3 regions of the Candidatus Dorea massiliensis AP6 genome follow, and region 1 is predicted to be linked to each of the others. Evidence: predicted binding sites of a transcription regulator. Region 1 holds the regulator's gene; each other region holds the start of a gene.
What was found. Region 1 encodes Rex, which represses fermentation and respiration genes when NADH is low (regulators of the CRP and FNR family bind a similar motif). Its sites were predicted from a motif close to ATTGTTAANTANTTAACAAT; they were not measured.

Region 1 (6,023 bases):
ATTGTATTTGCGATTTACTGGCTGACGCCCCCGAAACACAGGTGGGGCGTCCTGCTGGTATCCAGTTACTACTTTTATATGAGCGCCAACGCGAAATACATTTTGCTGATTCTGCTGACCACGGCAGTCTCTTACGAAACGGCACTCGTGATTGAGAAAACAGAAGAACAGAAGAAAAAGAAGCTATGTATGGGTCTGGCCCTGCTGGTCTGCCTCGGTCTTTTGTTCTTTTTCAAATACTTTAATTTCCTGAGCAGTTCTGTGACAGCGCTCCTGGCGCGCGCATCGATTTCCATGAGCCCGGTGACGCTGAAGCTTGTGCTTCCGGTAGGTATCTCGTTCTATACTTTCCAGACGCTTGGATATGTGATCGACGTCTATAAGGGAAAGACGAAGGCCTGCCGCCATTTTGGAAAATACGCGGCCTTTGTGTCCTTCTTCCCGCTTCTGCTGGCCGGCCCCATCGAGCGGGCAGAGCAGCTGATGCCGCAGATAGAGAAAGAGCATTCATTTGATTGTGACAAGGCTATCCGGGGTACCAAGCTGATTGCATGGGGCTACTTTAAGAAAATTGCCATTGCGGATGTGCTTTCTTCCAGCGTGGATATTGTATACAATCAGGTGACAAATTTTACAGGACTGGCTCTTGGCGTGGCCACATTTTTCTATGCCTTCCAGGTTTACTGTGATTTTTCAGGCTATTCGGATATTGCCCGGGGCGTGGCCTGCCTTTTTGACATTGATCTGGTCAATAATTTCAAGAGCCCTTATTTCGCGGCTTCTGTGAAAGAGTTTTGGGCCAGATGGCATATTTCTCTGTCCACCTGGTTCCGGGATTATGTATATATTCCGCTGGGCGGCAGCCGTGCCGGAAAATGGAAGACGTACCGGAATCTGCTTGTGACCTTTCTGGTAAGCGGTCTCTGGCACGGGGCCAGCTGGACTTTTGTGATCTGGGGCGGACTTCACGGCGCGGCGCAGATATTCGAACGGATCTGGAATCAGTATTTCCCACCCGGAAAAGAGGGAAAAAACAGGTTCAGAGTACTTCTGACTTTTGCCTTTGTGACCCTGGCCTGGCTGTTTTTCCGGGCAAATACCATGTCAGACGCAATTTATATTCTGACCCATCTCTTTGACGGCATTACCCATCCTTTGAGTTATGTGAAGGAATGTTACGTGGCCTTCAAAAAAGCCGGGCTGATTCAGAGCAACGAACTGAAGCTGGTGCTGTTCTGGGTGGTGCTGCTTATGGCGCACGATTATATTGCGCTTAGGGAAGATGTATGTCAGTGGTTTGGCCGTTTTGGTAAGCCGGTGCGCTATACATTTTATTTCGCCCTGATTTTTGTCGTGCTTTACAGTCGTCAGCTGGGCGAGTACAGTTTTGTATACTTTCAGTTTTAATGAGGACATCTATGAGACGATTTTTACGTAAAATTGCGCCGTTTGTGATTTTTATCCTGATTCTGGAGCTGGCCATTCCCATGGCGGTGGATCCTTACAATGTTTTTCATTGGCAGAAAATCCGGGATAATGGGGTAGAGCCCAACAGCAATTACATTAAAATGCAGTACATCCTGCATAATCCGGACAAGTTTGATTCCTTCCTGTTCGGTTCCTCCCGGACCGGTTTTGTGGACGTGGAGAACATTCCGGATGGAAAATGGTACAATATGTCCTATTCAGAAGGACTGCCGGCGGAGCATCTGGAGAACCTGCAGGAGATGATTGCCAATGGAATCATTCCGAAAAATGTCATGATCGGCGTGGATAATATTTCCGCCTTCGTGGATCCGTCCCTACATCAGAATCAGTTTTACCGGATCCCCTATCCGAGAACAGATAAACTGGGATTTTATGGAAAATACCTTAGCATTAAGGGCGTCCTGCTGTCCTTGGATGTGATTCGAAATCATGAAGTGACCGATCCGGATTATGTGGAACGCTATTATCGGAGCGGAAGTACGCTCCGGGATCCGTCTCTTGGCGGAACCTTCAAGGACGATGTGCCCTACTGGGACGATTATTATACCGATTATATGGCTGATTCGCTTCTGGACATCCGGCGGATCCGGGAATTGTGCGAAGAGTATGGGATTAACCTGATTGTGTTTACCAATCCGCTTTATTACCGGACCTATCAGGAGTCCAAGCATTTCGGTTACGATCAGTACCTGGGATGGCTGGCCGGAGCAGCGGGGAGCTTTTATAATTTCAGCGGGGAAAATGCCGTGACCATGGATAAGAACTATTTTTATGAATCCAGTCATTATACAGAAGTGGTGGGAGATATGATCATCGACCGCATCTTTAACGGGGTGACGGATGAGAGCCTGGAAGCTCAGGGCTTCGGCATGTATGTGACAGAAGACAATTTAGATGAATTTAATGAAGCGCTGGCCAATCATTGAGCCAGCGCTTCCCATTGTTCGTATAGAATTTCAAGACGGGCCGCAATGGCCTCCTTTTCTTTGTGAAGCTTCATGCATTCCGCCACATTCGTGTAGACGGATTCCTGAGTCAGAAGCTGATCGATTTCGCCGTCCCGGGTCTCCAGGTCGAAGATTTCCGCTTCCGTCTTTTTGAAATCATTTTCCCGTTTCCTCTGACGTGCCTGTTCCTCTTTCTGCTGTTTCCAGTCCAGTTTTCCCGCAGATTCCGGTTCTGCCGCTTTGGCCTCCGGAAGCTCCGGGTTCTGCGCCTTCGGCGTCAGAATATCATGCTTTTCCAGATAATAATCGTAATTGCCGATATAATTGACTAACTGTCCGCCGGTCAGATCGAGAATCCGTGTGGCGGTTGTGTTGATAAAATAACGGTCGTGGGAGACATAAAGCACAGTGCCGGTATAGCGGTTCAGGGCCTGCTCCAGAATCTCCTTGGAGACGATGTCCAGATGGTTGGTGGGCTCGTCAAGAATCAGGAAATTGGCCTCGGAGAGCATCAGCTTCGCCAGAGAGACACGTCCCCGTTCGCCGCCGGAGAGCTCCGAGATTCGTTTGAACACATCGTCGCCGGTGAAAAGAAAAGCGGCAAGGGTGCTTCGAATCGTTGTATTATCCAAATCCGGGTAAGCGTCGGAAATCTCTTCGAACAGCGTCTTTTCCGGGTGCAGCACGTGATGCTCCTGATCATAATAACCGATATGAACCTTGGAGCCCAGGGTAAAAGAACCGCTGTCTGCTTCCAGCAAGCCATTCAGAATCTTTAATATCGTAGTTTTGCCGGTTCCGTTGTTGCCGATAAGAGCTACCCGTTCGCCGCGCTTGACGTCGAAATTCAGATCCGTGAAGAGGGTCTGGCTGCCGAAGGATTTGGAAAGACCCTCCACGGTCAGCACGTCATTTCCGCTGACCACCTTTGGCTCCAGGGTGATATGCATCTCAGAGCGGACTTCCGTGGGTTTCTCCAGTACGTCCATCTTGTCCAGCATTTTTTCGCGGCTTTCAGCCCGTTTGATGGATTTTTCCCGGTTAAAGGATTTCAGTTTCTGGATAACCTCTTCCTGATGTTTGATTTCCCGCTGCTGATTCAGCCAAGCATGCATGCGGGCTTCCCGAAGCTGTGATTTCTTCGCGGCATAGTCGGAGTAATTGCCCTGGAAGGTGGTCACCTCGCCGGCGTCAATCTCGATAATCTTCGTGGCGATCCGGTTCAGAAAATACCGGTCATGGGCAACCACCAGAACCGCGCCGTCGTAGTTCAAAAGAAAGGTTTCCAGCCAGGCGATGGAATTCATGTCCAGGTGGTTGGTGGGCTCGTCCAGCATAATGAGATCCGGATGGGAGAGCAGAAGCTTGCCTAAAGATACGCGGGTCTTCTGACCGCCGGACAGCTTATTAACATGCTTCTCAAACTCTTCCTCTTCAAACCCCAGTCCCTTCAGCACGCCGACCACCTCGCTCTTATAGGCGTAGCCGTTTTTCAGTTCAAATTCATGGTTCATGCGGGTATACTGCTCCAGCGCCATATCCAGCGCAGCGCCGGACAGCTCCTTCATCTGCGCTTCGATCTCCCGGATACGGGTCTCCAGATCGATAACGTCCTGCTTGACCGTCAGCAGCTCCTGGTAAATGGTGTGGTCGCTGTTCAGATCCTGATGCTGTGCCAGATAGCCGATGGTTTTGCCTTTTGCCAGAACCACCTCGCCGGAGTCTGCTTCCATTTCCCCGATGATGATTTTTAAGAGGGTGGATTTGCCTGCGCCGTTGATACCGACCACGGCGGCCTTTTCCCGATCCTCCATGTGGAAGGACGCGTTTTTCAGAATCACGTCGGTTCCGAAGGCTTTGTTTATATTTTGACATGCTAATATCATAAAAACACCTCTGTTTTTCGTTGTTGAATGTCACACGAAGTCTATTATAGCGAAAAATGCAGGATTGAACAAGATAAAATCTACGATTCTTTCAGAAGAATCCAGTAAAAAGATTGACAAAAAATTTGCTTTTCGATTATAATAAAAACAGTTTTGAAAGATTTATTGAGGGATGTGCAGAATATTATGGAAGAGAGAGAGATCTCAAAAGCAGTTATCAAGCGGCTGCCGCGCTATTATCGCTATCTCGGAGAACTGATGGAAAATGGAGTAGAACGTATTTCCTCCGGTGAGCTGAGCAAACGGATGAGTGTCACGGCGTCGCAGATCCGGCAGGATCTGAACAACTTCGGCGGTTTTGGACAGCAGGGGTACGGATACAATGTCAAGTATCTGTATGAGGAAATCGGCAAGATTCTGGGCCTTGACAAGAAACATAACATGATCATCATCGGCGGTGGTAATCTGGGACAGGCTCTGGCCAATTATGTAGATTTTGAAAAACGCGGTTTCTACATAAAAGGCATTTTTGATGTAAATCCTATTTTAAAGGGCTTAAGCGTCCGGGGCATCCAGATTCACATGCTGGAGGATCTGGAGAGCTTCATCAAGGATGAAGATATTCAGATTGCGGCATTGACGCTGCCCAAGTCCAAGGCGGAGGAGATGACGAAGCTTCTGGTTCAGTATGGAATCAAGGCTATCTGGAATTTCGCCCATATCGATCTGGATGTTCCGTCGGATGTCCTGGTAGAGAATGTTCATTTGTCAGAGAGCCTGATGCAGCTTTCTTACAATATTACACGGTATGAGAAAGAGCATCCCCGTTCCTGACGGAGTATCAGAGTGAGGTATGATAAAAGGGAGCTTTTGGCTCCCTTTTGCATGTAAACGCATAGTATATTAAGGATAGTGAGGAGTGTCAGACGTGAAAGGATATAAGCGCGTGGCGGCTTATGTGGATTTGGATGCCATAGAAGATAATTTTGAGGCTATGAAGGCAAACCTGAAAGAAAAAACAAGAATTGCGGCTGTAGTAAAGGCCAACGGGTATGGACATGGAGCAGCGCCCATTGCGAGAATGATAGAAAAGAAGGATTATCTGTGGGGCTTTGCGGCAGCGACCATTGAAGAAGCTGCAGAGCTTCGAAGAAATGGCATTCAAAAGCCAATCCTGATTCTGGGGTACGTATTTCCGGAGGATTATGAGGAGCTGGTGCGCCTGGATATCCGCCCCACGGTATTTCGCCTGGATATGGCGAAGGAACTGTCTGCGGAAGCAGTTCGACAGCAAAAAGAAGTGAGTGTTCATATTAAAGTAGATACCGGTATGAGCCGGATTGGATTTGCGGATACCAAAGAGAGCGTGCAGGATGTCTGCGCTATCAGTAGGCTTCCGGGCATCAGGATGGAGGGGCTGTTTACCCATTTTGCCAAATCTGACGAGCTGGATAAAGCGGCTACCGAGAAGCAGCTTGCCCGGTACTGCGCGTTCCGGGAAGCCTGTGAGGCAGCCGGCGTGAAATTTCAGATTCATCACTGCTCCAACAGCGCCGGCATCATTGATTTGCCGGAGGCAAATCTGGATATGGTACGGGCGGGTATTACGGTATACGGTCTGTATCCTTCCGACGAGGTGAAGAAGGAGCTGGTTCCCCTGAGACCGGCGATGGAGATGAAAAGTCATATTGTACATGTAAAG
Region 2 (6,023 bases), on a different contig from region 1:
AGGACTGGGCAAGGCCACCGAGCGCGCCATGGCGACCATGAAGGAGCGTACCGATAAGGAAATTGAGCTTCGTGATTACCTGATTGACCGCGTCATGAAGGAGATTCCCTACACCAGACTGAACGGCCACAGAACCACCCGTCTTCCGAACAACGCGAACTTCAGCTTCCAGTTCATCGAGGGCGAATCTTTGCTTATCATGCTTGACATGGAAGGTATCTGCGGTTCCTCAGGCTCCGCCTGCACATCCGGATCCTTGGATCCGTCCCATGTGCTGATGGCCATCGGCCTGCCCCACGAGATTGCGCATGGCTCTCTGAGACTGACGCTGAACGAGGAGATCACGAAAGAGGATCTGGACTTCGTAGTGGAGAATCTGAAGAGAATCATCGACCGGTTACGTAGCATGTCACCGCTCTATGAGGACTTCGTTAAGAAAAATAAATAATTTATAGAAATAGAGGAGAAATCGATTATGTACAGCGAAAAAGTAATGGATCATTTTCAGCATCCCCGTAATGTAGGAGAGATAGAGAACGCCAGCGGCGTCGGTACCGTCGGCAACGCAAAGTGCGGCGACATCATGCGTATGTACTTGGACATCGACGACAACGGCGTCATCCAGGACTGTAAGTTCAAGACCTTCGGCTGCGGCGCTGCAGTTGCCACCAGCAGCATGGCGACCGAGCTGGTAAAGGGCAAGACCATCCAGCAGGCCCTGGAGGTGACCAACAAGGCCGTTATGGAAGCTCTGGACGGACTTCCCCCTGTCAAGGTCCACTGCTCCCTGCTGGCAGAGGAGGCCATTCACGCGGCACTCTGGGATTACGCAGAGAAGCACGGTATCAAGATCGAGGGCCTGAAAAAGCCGAAGTCTGATATCCATGAGGGCGAGGAAGAAGAGGGCGAGGACTACTAAAACCAGTCTTGCCTTAGCATAGAAAATGTGTGTTGCATGGGAAGAATGTGGTGTCCTTCCTGTGTAGCGCACATTTTTGTATACAGAGTTTTGCCACAAAGGGAAATTCAGATGTTGGAAGCTCCCTTTTTCCCAGGGCAGCAAAGAAAAAACAGAAGGAAATAGAATAAATATGGCTAAGAAAAAAGTAGTAGTAGGAATGTCCGGCGGCGTGGATTCCTCTGTGGCGGCCTATCTCTTAAAGGAACAGGGCTACGAGGTCATCGGTGCCACCATGCAGATCTGGCAGGATGAGGATGAGTTTACCCAGGAGGAAAACGGCGGCTGCTGCGGTCTGTCTGCGGTGGATGACGCAAGAAGAGTGGCGGCCCAGCTTGACATTCCCTATTATGTCATGAATTTTAAGACGGATTTCAAAGAGGCAGTCATGGATTATTTTGTGGCGGAATACCTGGCGGGCCGGACGCCGAACCCCTGCATTGCCTGCAACCGTTATGTGAAATGGGAGGCCCTCCTGAAGCGTAGCCTGGACATCGGCGCGGACTACATCGCCACAGGCCATTACGCCCGGGTGGAGCAGCTGCCAAATGGCCGCTACGCCATCCGTAATTCAGTGACCGCAGCGAAGGATCAGACCTACGCCCTGTATAACCTGACTCAGGAGCAGTTATCCCATACCTTGATGCCGGTGGGCGCTTACTCGAAGGATCAGATCCGGGAAATCGCGGGAAAGCTGGGCTTCCGGGTAGCGAAGAAACCGGACAGCCAGGAGATCTGCTTCGTGCCGGATCAGGACTATGCCGGTTTCATTGAGCGGACCACCGGAGAACCCTCAAAAGAGGGCAATTTCGTCACTGCAGACGGTACAGTACTGGGCCGCCATAAGGGTATCATTCACTACACCATCGGCCAGCGAAAAGGCTTAGGCCTGGCCATGGGCCGCCGCGTGGTGGTCACCGAGATTCGCCCGGAGACCAACGAGGTGGTCATCGGCGAGCAGGAAGACGTGTTTACCACGACGCTCCGGGCGAACCGCCTGAACCACATGTCTGAGCCGGATTTCCCCGAAGGAAAAGAGGTACTGGCTAAGATCCGCTACAATCATAAGGGCTCTCCCTGCGTCATCCGCCGGGAGGGAGACGATCTGGTGCGTGTGGACTTTAAAGAACCCGTCCGCGCCGTGACGCCGGGCCAGGCCGTGGTCTTCTACGACGGCGACTATGTGCTGGGCGGCGGAACCATCGTGCGGACGCCGGAATCCTTTTGTTCAGAGGCAAATATGCGATATCTGGATCGCGTAATTGAGGATATCGAAAGTGAAAAAGTAAAGCTTACAGAGCACGAGCTGATAGAGGATTAGTGGATGAAAATGCTCTGGGAAGAATTGTGTATCGGGGAAAAGATGGATTTATTGTGATAGCAGCCTGCAGGGGACATTACGAAGAATGAGAAGAAGAGGCCGTTGCAAAATAGAGAAATCATCATTTTGCAGCAGCCTTTTTCTATATAACAGAACATATTTATAACGGCACAAACTCCGCCTTCCGCTCCCGGAATACTGTAAAATACCGGAATCCGCATTTCCGCAGCACTTCTTTGGCGTCCGCGAACCGATACGCTACATACTCTGTCGTATGGGCGTCCGATCCCATGGTAATGATTTCTCCGCCGAGCTCCTTATAGCGGCGCAGCACGTCGTGACAGGGGTTTGGCTCGGAAAGTCCGGCCTTGTAGCCGCCGGTGTTGATTTCGATGCCTTTGCCCTTTTCTATCAGCAGCTTCAGAACCGCGTCCACCTGATCGGCATGCTTTTTGTAAGAAAAAACGCGATCCCCATCCGGTACATAGCGGATGATATAATCGATATGCCCGTATACATCAAAATCATCAAAAGCCCGGATATTCTGAAGGGTCACATCCAGGTACCGGTTTACGCCGGAAGCAGCGTCATAGGAGGTCCAGAAATCCGGATAGTAAGGGTCAAACCGATCCACCAGGTGGGTGGAGCCGATCAGAAAATCGAAGGACTTGTCTGAAAGCCATTGCCGGTAAGCATCCCCCAGCTGGGGCTGGATCCCAAGCTCTGCTCCGATACGGATTTCAATGCGGTCATGGTAGGCCTCCTGAAGCCGATGCATTTCCCGGAAATAAGCGTCCGCATCCAGGTCAAAGCTTACATCGGAATAGGGGTAATCCATATCCAGGTGGTCGGTCATACACATAAGAGAAAGCCCCTGCGCTAGCCCCTTTTTTATCATTTCCTCCGTGGGCGTCTCACTGTCCCCGGAAAAACAGGAATGTAAATGGTAATCAGCAGTCATATTTTTCACCTCTGCAACGAATATACACCCATCTTAATTGAAAAAATACACAATGACAAGAAAAAGATCGAAGGGAAATTCATTGTTTTGACAAAAATTGCACAACGTCAGGGAAATTGCGGAATTGGGACTTGCTTTTTTGTATGGAATTGGGTACAATAATTGCAGGTTGGGCTCTGTCCTGAAAGGGGCGGAAAACCACGAATAATCTAAATTCATATTTAGGAGGAAATTTAAAATGGCAGTAAAAGTAGCGATTAACGGTTTCGGACGTATCGGCAGACTTGCATTCAGACAGATGTTTGGCGCAGAGGGATATGAGGTTGTAGCAATCAACGACCTGACAAGCCCGAAGATGCTTGCTCACCTGTTAAAATATGATTCTTCTCAGGGTAAATATGCTCTGGCAGATACCGTATCTGCAACAGAAGATTCCATCATTGTTGATGGCAAAGAGATCAAGATCTACGCAAAGGCTAACGCAGCAGAGCTTCCGTGGGGAGAGATCGGCGTAGACGTAGTTCTGGAGTGTACCGGATTCTACACCTCCAAGGAGAAGGCTTCTGCTCATATCACAGCAGGCGCTAAGAAGGTAGTTATCTCCGCTCCGGCTGGAAATGACCTTCCGACCATCGTTTACAATGTAAACCACGAGACACTGACAAAAGAGGATACTGTAATTTCCGCAGCTTCCTGTACAACAAACTGCCTTGCACCGATGGCTAAGGCTCTGAACGACTACATGCCGATCGAGTCCGGTATCATGTGCACCATCCACGCTTACACAGGCGACCAGATGATCCTTGACGGACCGCAGAGAAAGGGTGACCTGAGAAGAAGCCGTGCAGGCGCTATCAACATCGTTCCGAACAGCACAGGAGCAGCTAAGGCAATCGGCCTTGTTATTCCGGAGCTGAACGGCAAGCTTATCGGCGCTGCACAGCGTGTACCGACCCCGACTGGTTCTACTACTATCCTGAACGCAGTTGTTAAGGGTGAGGCTACTGTTGATGGAATCAACGCAGCTATGAAGGCAGCAGCTACCGAGTCCTTCGGTTACAACACAGACGAGATCGTATCTTCTGATATCGTTGGTATGAGATTTGGTTCTCTGTTCGACGCTACTCAGACCATGGTTGTAAACCTTGGCAACGGCACATCTCAGGTACAGGTTGTTTCCTGGTACGACAATGAGAACTCCTATGTATCTCAGATGGTTCGTACAATCAAGTACTTCGCTGAGCTCGCTTAATCAGTATTGAATTAAGACCTTAAGAGGTCCGGTCTTTATGGACCGGACCTCTTTTTATTATTTATCCATGACAAGTAAGGAGAGATTGAGATGTTAAACAAGAAATCTGTAGATGACATCAACGTAAAAGGACAGCGTGTCCTGGTAAGATGCGATTTTAACGTACCGCTGAAGGATGGCAAGATCACAGACGAGAATCGTCTGGTTGCAGCGCTGCCGACCATCAAGAAGCTGATCGCTGACGGCGGAAAGGTTATCCTTTGCTCCCACCTGGGCAAGCCCAAGGGAGAGCCGAAGCCGGAGCTGTCCCTGGCGCCGGTAGCCAAGAGACTTTCCGAGCTTCTGGGCCAGGAAGTAAAGTTCGCAGCTGATCCGGAGGTTGTAGGACCGAACGCAAAGGCAGCTGTAGAAGCTATGAAGGACGGCGAGGTAGTTCTTCTTGAGAACACCCGTTACCGCGCAGAGGAGACCAAGAACGGCGAGGCATTCTCCAAGGAGCTGGCTTCCCTGGCAGACGTATTTGTAAACGACGCATTCGGAACCGCGCACCGCGCGCACTGCTCCAACGTAGGCGTAACTCAGTATGTAAAGACTTCTGTAGTAGGATACCTGATGCAGAAGGAGATCAACTTCCTGGGCAACGCAGTCAACAACCCGGAGCGTCCCTTCGTAGCGATCCTGGGCGGCGCAAAGGTAGCAGATAAGCTGAACGTAATTGCAAACCTGCTTGAGAAGTGCGACACCCTGATCATCGGCGGTGGAATGGCTTACACCTTCCTGAAGGCAAAGGGCTACGAGGTAGGAACCTCTCTGGTAGACGATGAGAAGATCGACTACTGCAAGGAAATGATGGAGAAGGCTGAGAAGCTTGGCAAGAAGCTGCTTCTTCCGGTTGACACCACCATCGCAAAAGAGTTCCCGAACCCCATCGACGCAGAGATCGAGGTATCTGTAGTACCGTCCAATGAGATCCCGGCTGACATGATGGGTCTGGATATCGGAACCAAGACCGCAGAGCTGTACGCTGAGGCTGTGAAGTCTGCGAAGACTGTAGTATGGAACGGACCGATGGGCGTATTCGAGAACCCGATCCTGGCAAAGGGTACCATTGCAGTAGCAAAGTCCCTGGCTGAGACAGACGCAACCACCATCATCGGCGGCGGCGACTCCGCAGCAGCAGTCAATACCCTTGGCTTCGGCGACAAGATGACTCACATCTCCACAGGCGGCGGCGCTTCCCTGGAGTTCCTTGAGGGCAAAGAGCTTCCGGGCGTAGCAGCAGCAAACGATAAGTAAACACTTAATGAAGGCGAGCGGTTGGCGAAGCCTGAATTTAGTGTGAACTTACTTGTCGACACTTAGTGAAGCCAAGCTGAAAGCGCAGGCTGAACTTAGTGACGAGAAGTATCCTTAAGTTATTTTATATAAAAGATAGAGGAGAACAAAACAATGGCAAGAAAGAAAATTATCGCTGGTAACTGGAAAATGAACATGACTCCCAGCGAGGCAGTAGAACTGGTAAACACCTTAA
Region 3 (6,023 bases), on a different contig from region 1:
GCCCATACCCACGGGGAGCTGATGAGCCGCTTCACCAATGATGTGGACACGGTGCAGGAGGCCATGAACAACAGCTTCGCCATGGCGATCCAGAGCTTTCTGACCCTGGTGGGCACCATTGTAATGATGATGGTTCTGAGCGTAAGGCTGTCTCTGATTGTTATGGTGTTTCTGGTTATGATGGGCATTTTTATCCGGACAAACAGTAAGCGGAGCCGGAAATATTATCAGCGGCAGCAGGCAGAGCTTGGCAAAATTAATGGCTTTGCGGAGGAAATGATGGCGGGTCAGAAGGTGGAGAAAATCTTCAATCATGAGAAAATCAATTTCGATATTTTCTGCGGTCTCAATGAAAATCTGCGGAAGGAGTCCACAGACGCCCTGACCTACACAGGTATGCAGGTGCCCACGGTGGTCAGCCTTTCCTATCTGAATTACGCGGTATCGGCCTGTGTGGGCGGTATCTTTACTCTGAACGGCTTTCTGGATATCGGAAGCCTGTCATCCTATCTGGTGTTTGTGCGCCAGAGCGCCCTGCCTATGAACCAGTTTACGGCTCAGATTAACCAGATTCTGACGGCTCTTGCCGGGGCAGAGCGGATCTTCGATCTGATGGAGGCCGAGCCTGAGGCGGACGAGGGCGATGTGACCCTCTGCAATGTATTGGAAGAAAATGGAACGCTCAAAGAAATCGCGGAGCACACCGGTCATTTCGCGTGGAAGCTTCCGGCGGAGGAGCCGGGCGGCAGGACGGAGCTGCGGAAACTCCGGGGTGATGTGAAATTCGACAATGTGGTCTTCGGCTATATGCCGGGAAAGCATATTTTAAATGGGATCTCCCTGTATGCCAAGCCGGGTCAGAAGATTGCGTTCGTGGGCAGCACCGGAGCCGGGAAGACTACGATTATCAATCTAATTAACCGGTTTTATGAGATGGAATCCGGCACCATCACCTATGACGGCATCGACATTCGGCGGATTCGAAAAGATGATCTGCGCCATTCCCTGGCTATGGTTATCCAGGAGACTCATCTGTTTACCGGAACCATTGCCGATAATATCCGTTACGGAAAGCTCGACGCCACCGACGAGGAGGTGCGGGAGGCAGCCCGGATTGCCAATGCGGATTCCTTTATCCGGCGTCTTCCGGACGGCTATGACACCATGCTTTACAGCGACGGCAGCAATCTGTCCCAGGGGCAGCGGCAGCTCATCGCCATTGCCCGTGCGGCCATAGCGAAGCCGCCGGTGCTGATCCTCGACGAGGCCACCAGTTCCATCGATACCAGAACGGAGCGGCTCATCGAGAAGGGCATGGACGCTATTATGGATGGCCGGACGGTCTTTGTTATCGCCCACCGGCTTTCCACGGTCCGTAATTCCAAGGCTATCATGGTGCTGGAGAAGGGTGAAATCATCGAGCGGGGCGATCACGAAGCGCTGCTTGCGAACAAAGGAAGGTATTACCAGCTGTATACCGGACAGTTTGAACTGGAATAAACTGGGAGAAAGATAAATTGTATACAAACAGGATTTCCAAAATCTGGATAATACAGAGGAAGGATATCCTGTTTTTTTACGATGTGGATATAGAAATAATCTTTTTCGTTCTGAAATTCCGGTAAAAAACAGAATTGTACTGAAAAAAAAACTGGAATATGGTTCTATTCTGCGCTAGAATAAAGTGATCATAAATATGGTGTTCTCGATACAAATTTAACAATATTGTCAAAAAAATCTCGAAATTGATCTAAGATTGTCTATTTTTTATCTAAAGTTGTATATCAAATCCAAGTGTGATAAAGTAAATACGAGACAAATGCTACAAAAGCATGAAGGAAGGAAAAAGCATATGTTCAAGAAGACATTTAAGGGCGGCGTGCATCCGGACGACGGAAAGCGCTACGCCAAGGACGCGTCTTACCGTACCTATCTTCCCCAGGGCGAACTGGTATTTCCCATGAGTCAGCATATCGGAAAACCGGCGAAGCCTGTGGTAAAGAAGGGCGACATGGTGCTGGCAGGCCAGCTGCTCGGCGAAGCGGACGGCTTCGTATCGGCGAACATCGTCAGCTCCTGTTCCGGAACGGTAAAGGCTGTTGAGAACAGAAGAACAGCATCCGGTGCGAAGGTAATGTCCGTAGTGATCGAGAATGACGGACAGTACACATTGGCAGAAGGCATCGGCGCTGAGCGCGATTACAAGACACTTGGCAAAGAAGAAATTCTCGGAAGTATACAGAAAGCAGGTATCGTGGGAATGGGAGGAGCCGGATTCCCGGTTCATGTGAAGCTCGCCCCGAAGAACGCGGATGAGATTCGTTATGTCATTGCGAATGGCGCGGAGTGTGAGCCTTATATTACCTGCGATGATCAGCTTATGCGCACAAGGAGCATGGAGCTGGCAGAAGGTATGCGGATTCTTCTGAAGCTGTTCCCGGCGGCAGAGGGTGTCTTCCTGATAGAGGATAATAAACCGGAAGCCATCGCAGCCATGGAAAAGGCCTGCGCAGGCGATGAGAAGCTAAAGGTTCACGCGGCGAAATGCAAGTACCCCCAGGGCGGCGAACGTTCTATTATCCAGGTCATCGCAGGGATTGATCTGAAGCTTGGCATGCTCCCGGCGGACGCGGGCTGCGTGGTAGACAATGTGGCGACCATGTACGCCATTTATCAGGCTGTATGCAAGTCTACACCATTGATGGAGCGTGGCTTTACCGTATCCGGCGATGCGGTCAAGGAGCCCTGTAACCTGATTGTGAAAATCGGAACCAACATGGCAGAGGTCCTGGAGGCCGCAGGCGGCATCCGGGATGGAAAGGAAGCGCAGAAGCTTTTAAGCGGCGGTCCGATGATGGGTATGGCGCTGGCTGATTTGAATGTGCCGATTTGCAAGAACAATAACGCGCTGACCGTGCTGGGCGAGGATCCGGTGGCGCTGGCAGAGCAGCAGGAGACGGCGTGTCTGCGCTGTGGCCGCTGTACGAGAGTCTGTCCCTTGGGCCTGTCTCCCCAGGAGATGATGGACGCGGCCAAGAGAAGACGCTTTGTCCGCTACGAGAAGAAGCTGTATGGCCTGGAGTGTATCGCCTGCGGTTCCTGTACCTATGTCTGTCCGGCCAAGCGGCCCCTGATGCAGACCTTCAAGCAGACCAAGGCTGAGATTATGGCGAAGAAGAGAGCCGCGCAGGCGCAGCAGGGAGGTGCAAAGAAATGAGTAAACTGATGAATGTATCCTCCAGCCCCCATGTGCGGAGTAAGCTTACGACTAGACATGTCATGTGCGACGTGATTCTGGCCCTTCTTCCGGCGACGGTCATGGGCGTATACCATTTTGGAATTTCCGCGCTTGTGACGATTCTTACGTCTATTGCTGCGGCGGTTTTGACGGAGTTTTTATTTGATAAGGCAACCGGAAGAGAGAATACGATCACGGACTGCAGTGCCATTGTCACAGGACTTCTCCTGGCGCTCTGCCTTCCGAACGGCGTTCCCCTTTACATACCGGTTCTCGGAAGCGTATTTGCGATTCTGTTTACCAAATGCTGCTTCGGCGGTCTGGGCCATAATTTTATGAACCCGGCCCTGTCCGGACGTTGCTTTCTGCTGATTTCCTTTGCAGGCGTCATGTCCACCTATACGGTAGACGGCGTCAGCAGCGCCACACCGCTGGCAGATCTGGCGTCAGGCAATGCGGTGAGCCTGGTACAGACCTTCCTGGGAGCTAATAACGGCGTTATCGGCTGTTCCACAGCAGGACTCCTGCTTGGCGGAATTTATCTGCTGATCGTAGGCGGCATTACCTGGGAGATTCCGGTGTCTGTGCTGGTATCCTTTACCGCATTTATTGCTCTGTTCGGCGGTCACGGCTTTGATGTGCAGTACCTGCTTATGCAGCTGGCTGGCGGCGGTATTGTGATGGGAGCCTTCTTCATGGCGACCGACCCGGTTACCTGCCCTCTGGGGTCCGGCGGACAGCTGCTCTACGGCGTGGTGCTCGGTATTCTGGCGGCGTTATTCCGTGTATTCGGAAGCTCCGCGGATTCTGTAAGCTATGCCATCATCATCTGCAATATGTTTGTTCCGCTCATTGACGAGATTTCCATTCCGACGCCATTCGGTTACCGGAAGAAGAAAGAGGGCGGAAAGAAGATTCCGGCCGCAGCCATTGCGCTCTGCGTCATTACCCTGATTGCGGGCGTGGCTTTAAGCGGTGTATACAAGCTGACCGAGGGCAGGATCGCCGAGCAAAAGCTGGCGGAAAAGGCAGCTTCTTATCAGGAGGTCTGCCCGGACGCAGTAGAGTTCGCTTATGACGATGCAATTACTGCTAAGGTGGATGCTCTGAACGGTGAAGTATACGGAACTGATTTCGGTAAGGCTTATATCAATGAAGTAATCGTAGGAAAAGACGCTTCCGGCAATGTGGCAGGCTATGTCATCAGCGCTACCAGCGGCGACGGTATGGACGGCAATATTACGATGTCTGTAGGCATCGCTTCAGACGGAACCGTAACCGGTATTTCCTTCACGGTTCTGAATGAGACCGCAGGTCTTGGCTCTCTGGTAGGAGAGGATGCTTTCAAGAGCCAGTTTGACGGTGTGAAGACGGATAAATTCACGCTGTTCAAGTCCGGCGGAGCAAGCGCGCCCGGCGAGATCAACGGCGTATCCGGCGCAACCATTTCCTCCAGTGCCGTAGTCAATGCGGTGAATGCTGCGGTAGACTTCTTTGAAAATGATATACAGGGAGGAAATTAAGCGATGAAACCTTGTACAGAACGCATCTATAATGGTGTAATAAAAGAAAATCCCACTCTGGTTCTGATGCTCGGCATGTGCCCCACACTGGCGGTTACCACCTCCTGTATGAACGGATTCGGAATGGGCGTATCCACGCTGGTGGTACTGGTGATGTCCAATCTGGTCATCTCCGCGCTTCGGAAGGTGATACCGGATGCGGTACGTCTGCCGGCTTATATCGTCATCGTAGCTTCACTGGTTACCGTAGTGGAGCTTCTGATGGAGGCTTATGTGCCTGACATCTATGACGCGCTGGGAATCTACATTCCCCTGATCGTAGTAAACTGTATCATTCTGGGCCGTGCGGAGGCTTATGCCTCCAAAAATCCGCCTCTTCTGTCCGCCATGGACGGACTTGGCATGGGTCTCGGATTTACAATTTCCCTTTCTGTCATCGGACTTATCCGTGAGCTTCTGGGTGCAGGTACCGTATTCGGCATGCAGGTGATGCCGTCCGCTTATAAGCCTATTGCTATTTTCATCAAGGCTCCGGGCGCGTTCCTGGTACTGGCGGTTCTGGTTATTATTATGAATTCCCTGAAGATCAAGAATCGTGCAAACGCCATGGTGCAGGGCTGCGACGGATGCTGCGCGACCTGTGCCCATGCGAAGGAAGAAGGAAAGGAGGCGCAGAAATAAATGAAATCATTACTTCTGATTATCATTACAACGGCGCTGGTGAATAACGTGGTATTAAGCCAGTTCCTGGGAATCTGTTCCTTCCTGGGCGTATCCAGATATATCAAGACGTCCTTCAGTCTGGGCGCAGCGGTTATCTTTGTCATCACGGTAGCTTCCGCAGTGGCGAATCTTCTGTACACCTTTGTACTGACGCCGCTGAATCTGGATTATCTGAAAACCATTGTCTTTATTCTGGTTATCGCGGCTCTGGTACAGATGGTAGAGATGTTTACCAAGAAGACCTCCCCGCCCCTTTACAAGGCGCTGGGAATCTATCTGCCGCTGATTACCACCAACTGTGCGGTTCTGGGCGTGGCCCTGACCAACGTACAGAATGAGTATAATTTTGTGGAAAGTGTACTGGCCGGATTCGGTACCGCAGTCGGCTATACCATTGCCATTGTTCTTTTGGCAGGTATCCGAAGCCGTATTGATGAGGAGGCTTTGCCGGCTCCCTTAAAGGGTGCGCCCATCGTGCTGATTTGCGCGGCGCTGATGGCGATTGCGTTCATGGGATTTGGCGGTCTGGCGCTGTCATA

Region 2: the regulator Rex is predicted to act here: its motif matches at 3,327-3,346, upstream of gap (type I glyceraldehyde-3-phosphate dehydrogenase).
Region 3: the regulator Rex is predicted to act here: its motif matches at 1,756-1,775, upstream of rsxC (electron transport complex subunit RsxC).

The regions. Positions count from the first base shown of each region.
Region 1 covers NZ_CAXTKW010000001.1:125,027-131,049, reverse strand. Annotated here, with positions in the region: gene ACESZP_RS00700 (MBOAT family O-acyltransferase) at 1-1,407, shown strand, start outside; gene ACESZP_RS00695 (hypothetical protein) at 1,419-2,414, shown strand; gene abc-f (ribosomal protection-like ABC-F family protein) at 2,408-4,321, opposite strand; gene ACESZP_RS00685 (redox-sensing transcriptional repressor Rex) at 4,508-5,155, shown strand; gene alr (alanine racemase) at 5,250-6,023, shown strand, end outside.
Region 2 covers NZ_CAXTKW010000002.1:296,922-302,944, forward strand. Annotated here, with positions in the region: gene nifS (cysteine desulfurase NifS) at 1-448, shown strand, start outside; gene nifU (Fe-S cluster assembly scaffold protein NifU) at 476-919, shown strand; gene mnmA (tRNA 2-thiouridine(34) synthase MnmA) at 1,092-2,279, shown strand; gene ACESZP_RS03840 (histidinol-phosphatase HisJ family protein) at 2,440-3,240, opposite strand; gene gap (type I glyceraldehyde-3-phosphate dehydrogenase) at 3,479-4,492, shown strand; gene ACESZP_RS03850 (phosphoglycerate kinase) at 4,583-5,788, shown strand; gene tpiA (triose-phosphate isomerase) at 5,942-6,023, shown strand, end outside.
Region 3 covers NZ_CAXTKW010000010.1:111,980-118,002, reverse strand. Annotated here, with positions in the region: gene ACESZP_RS11680 (ABC transporter ATP-binding protein) at 1-1,500, shown strand, start outside; gene rsxC (electron transport complex subunit RsxC) at 1,853-3,217, shown strand; partial or broken gene ACESZP_RS11670 (RnfABCDGE type electron transport complex subunit D) at 3,214-4,134, shown strand; gene ACESZP_RS11665 (RnfABCDGE type electron transport complex subunit G) at 4,153-4,761, shown strand; gene rsxE (electron transport complex subunit RsxE) at 4,765-5,442, shown strand; gene rsxA (electron transport complex subunit RsxA) at 5,443-6,023, shown strand, end outside.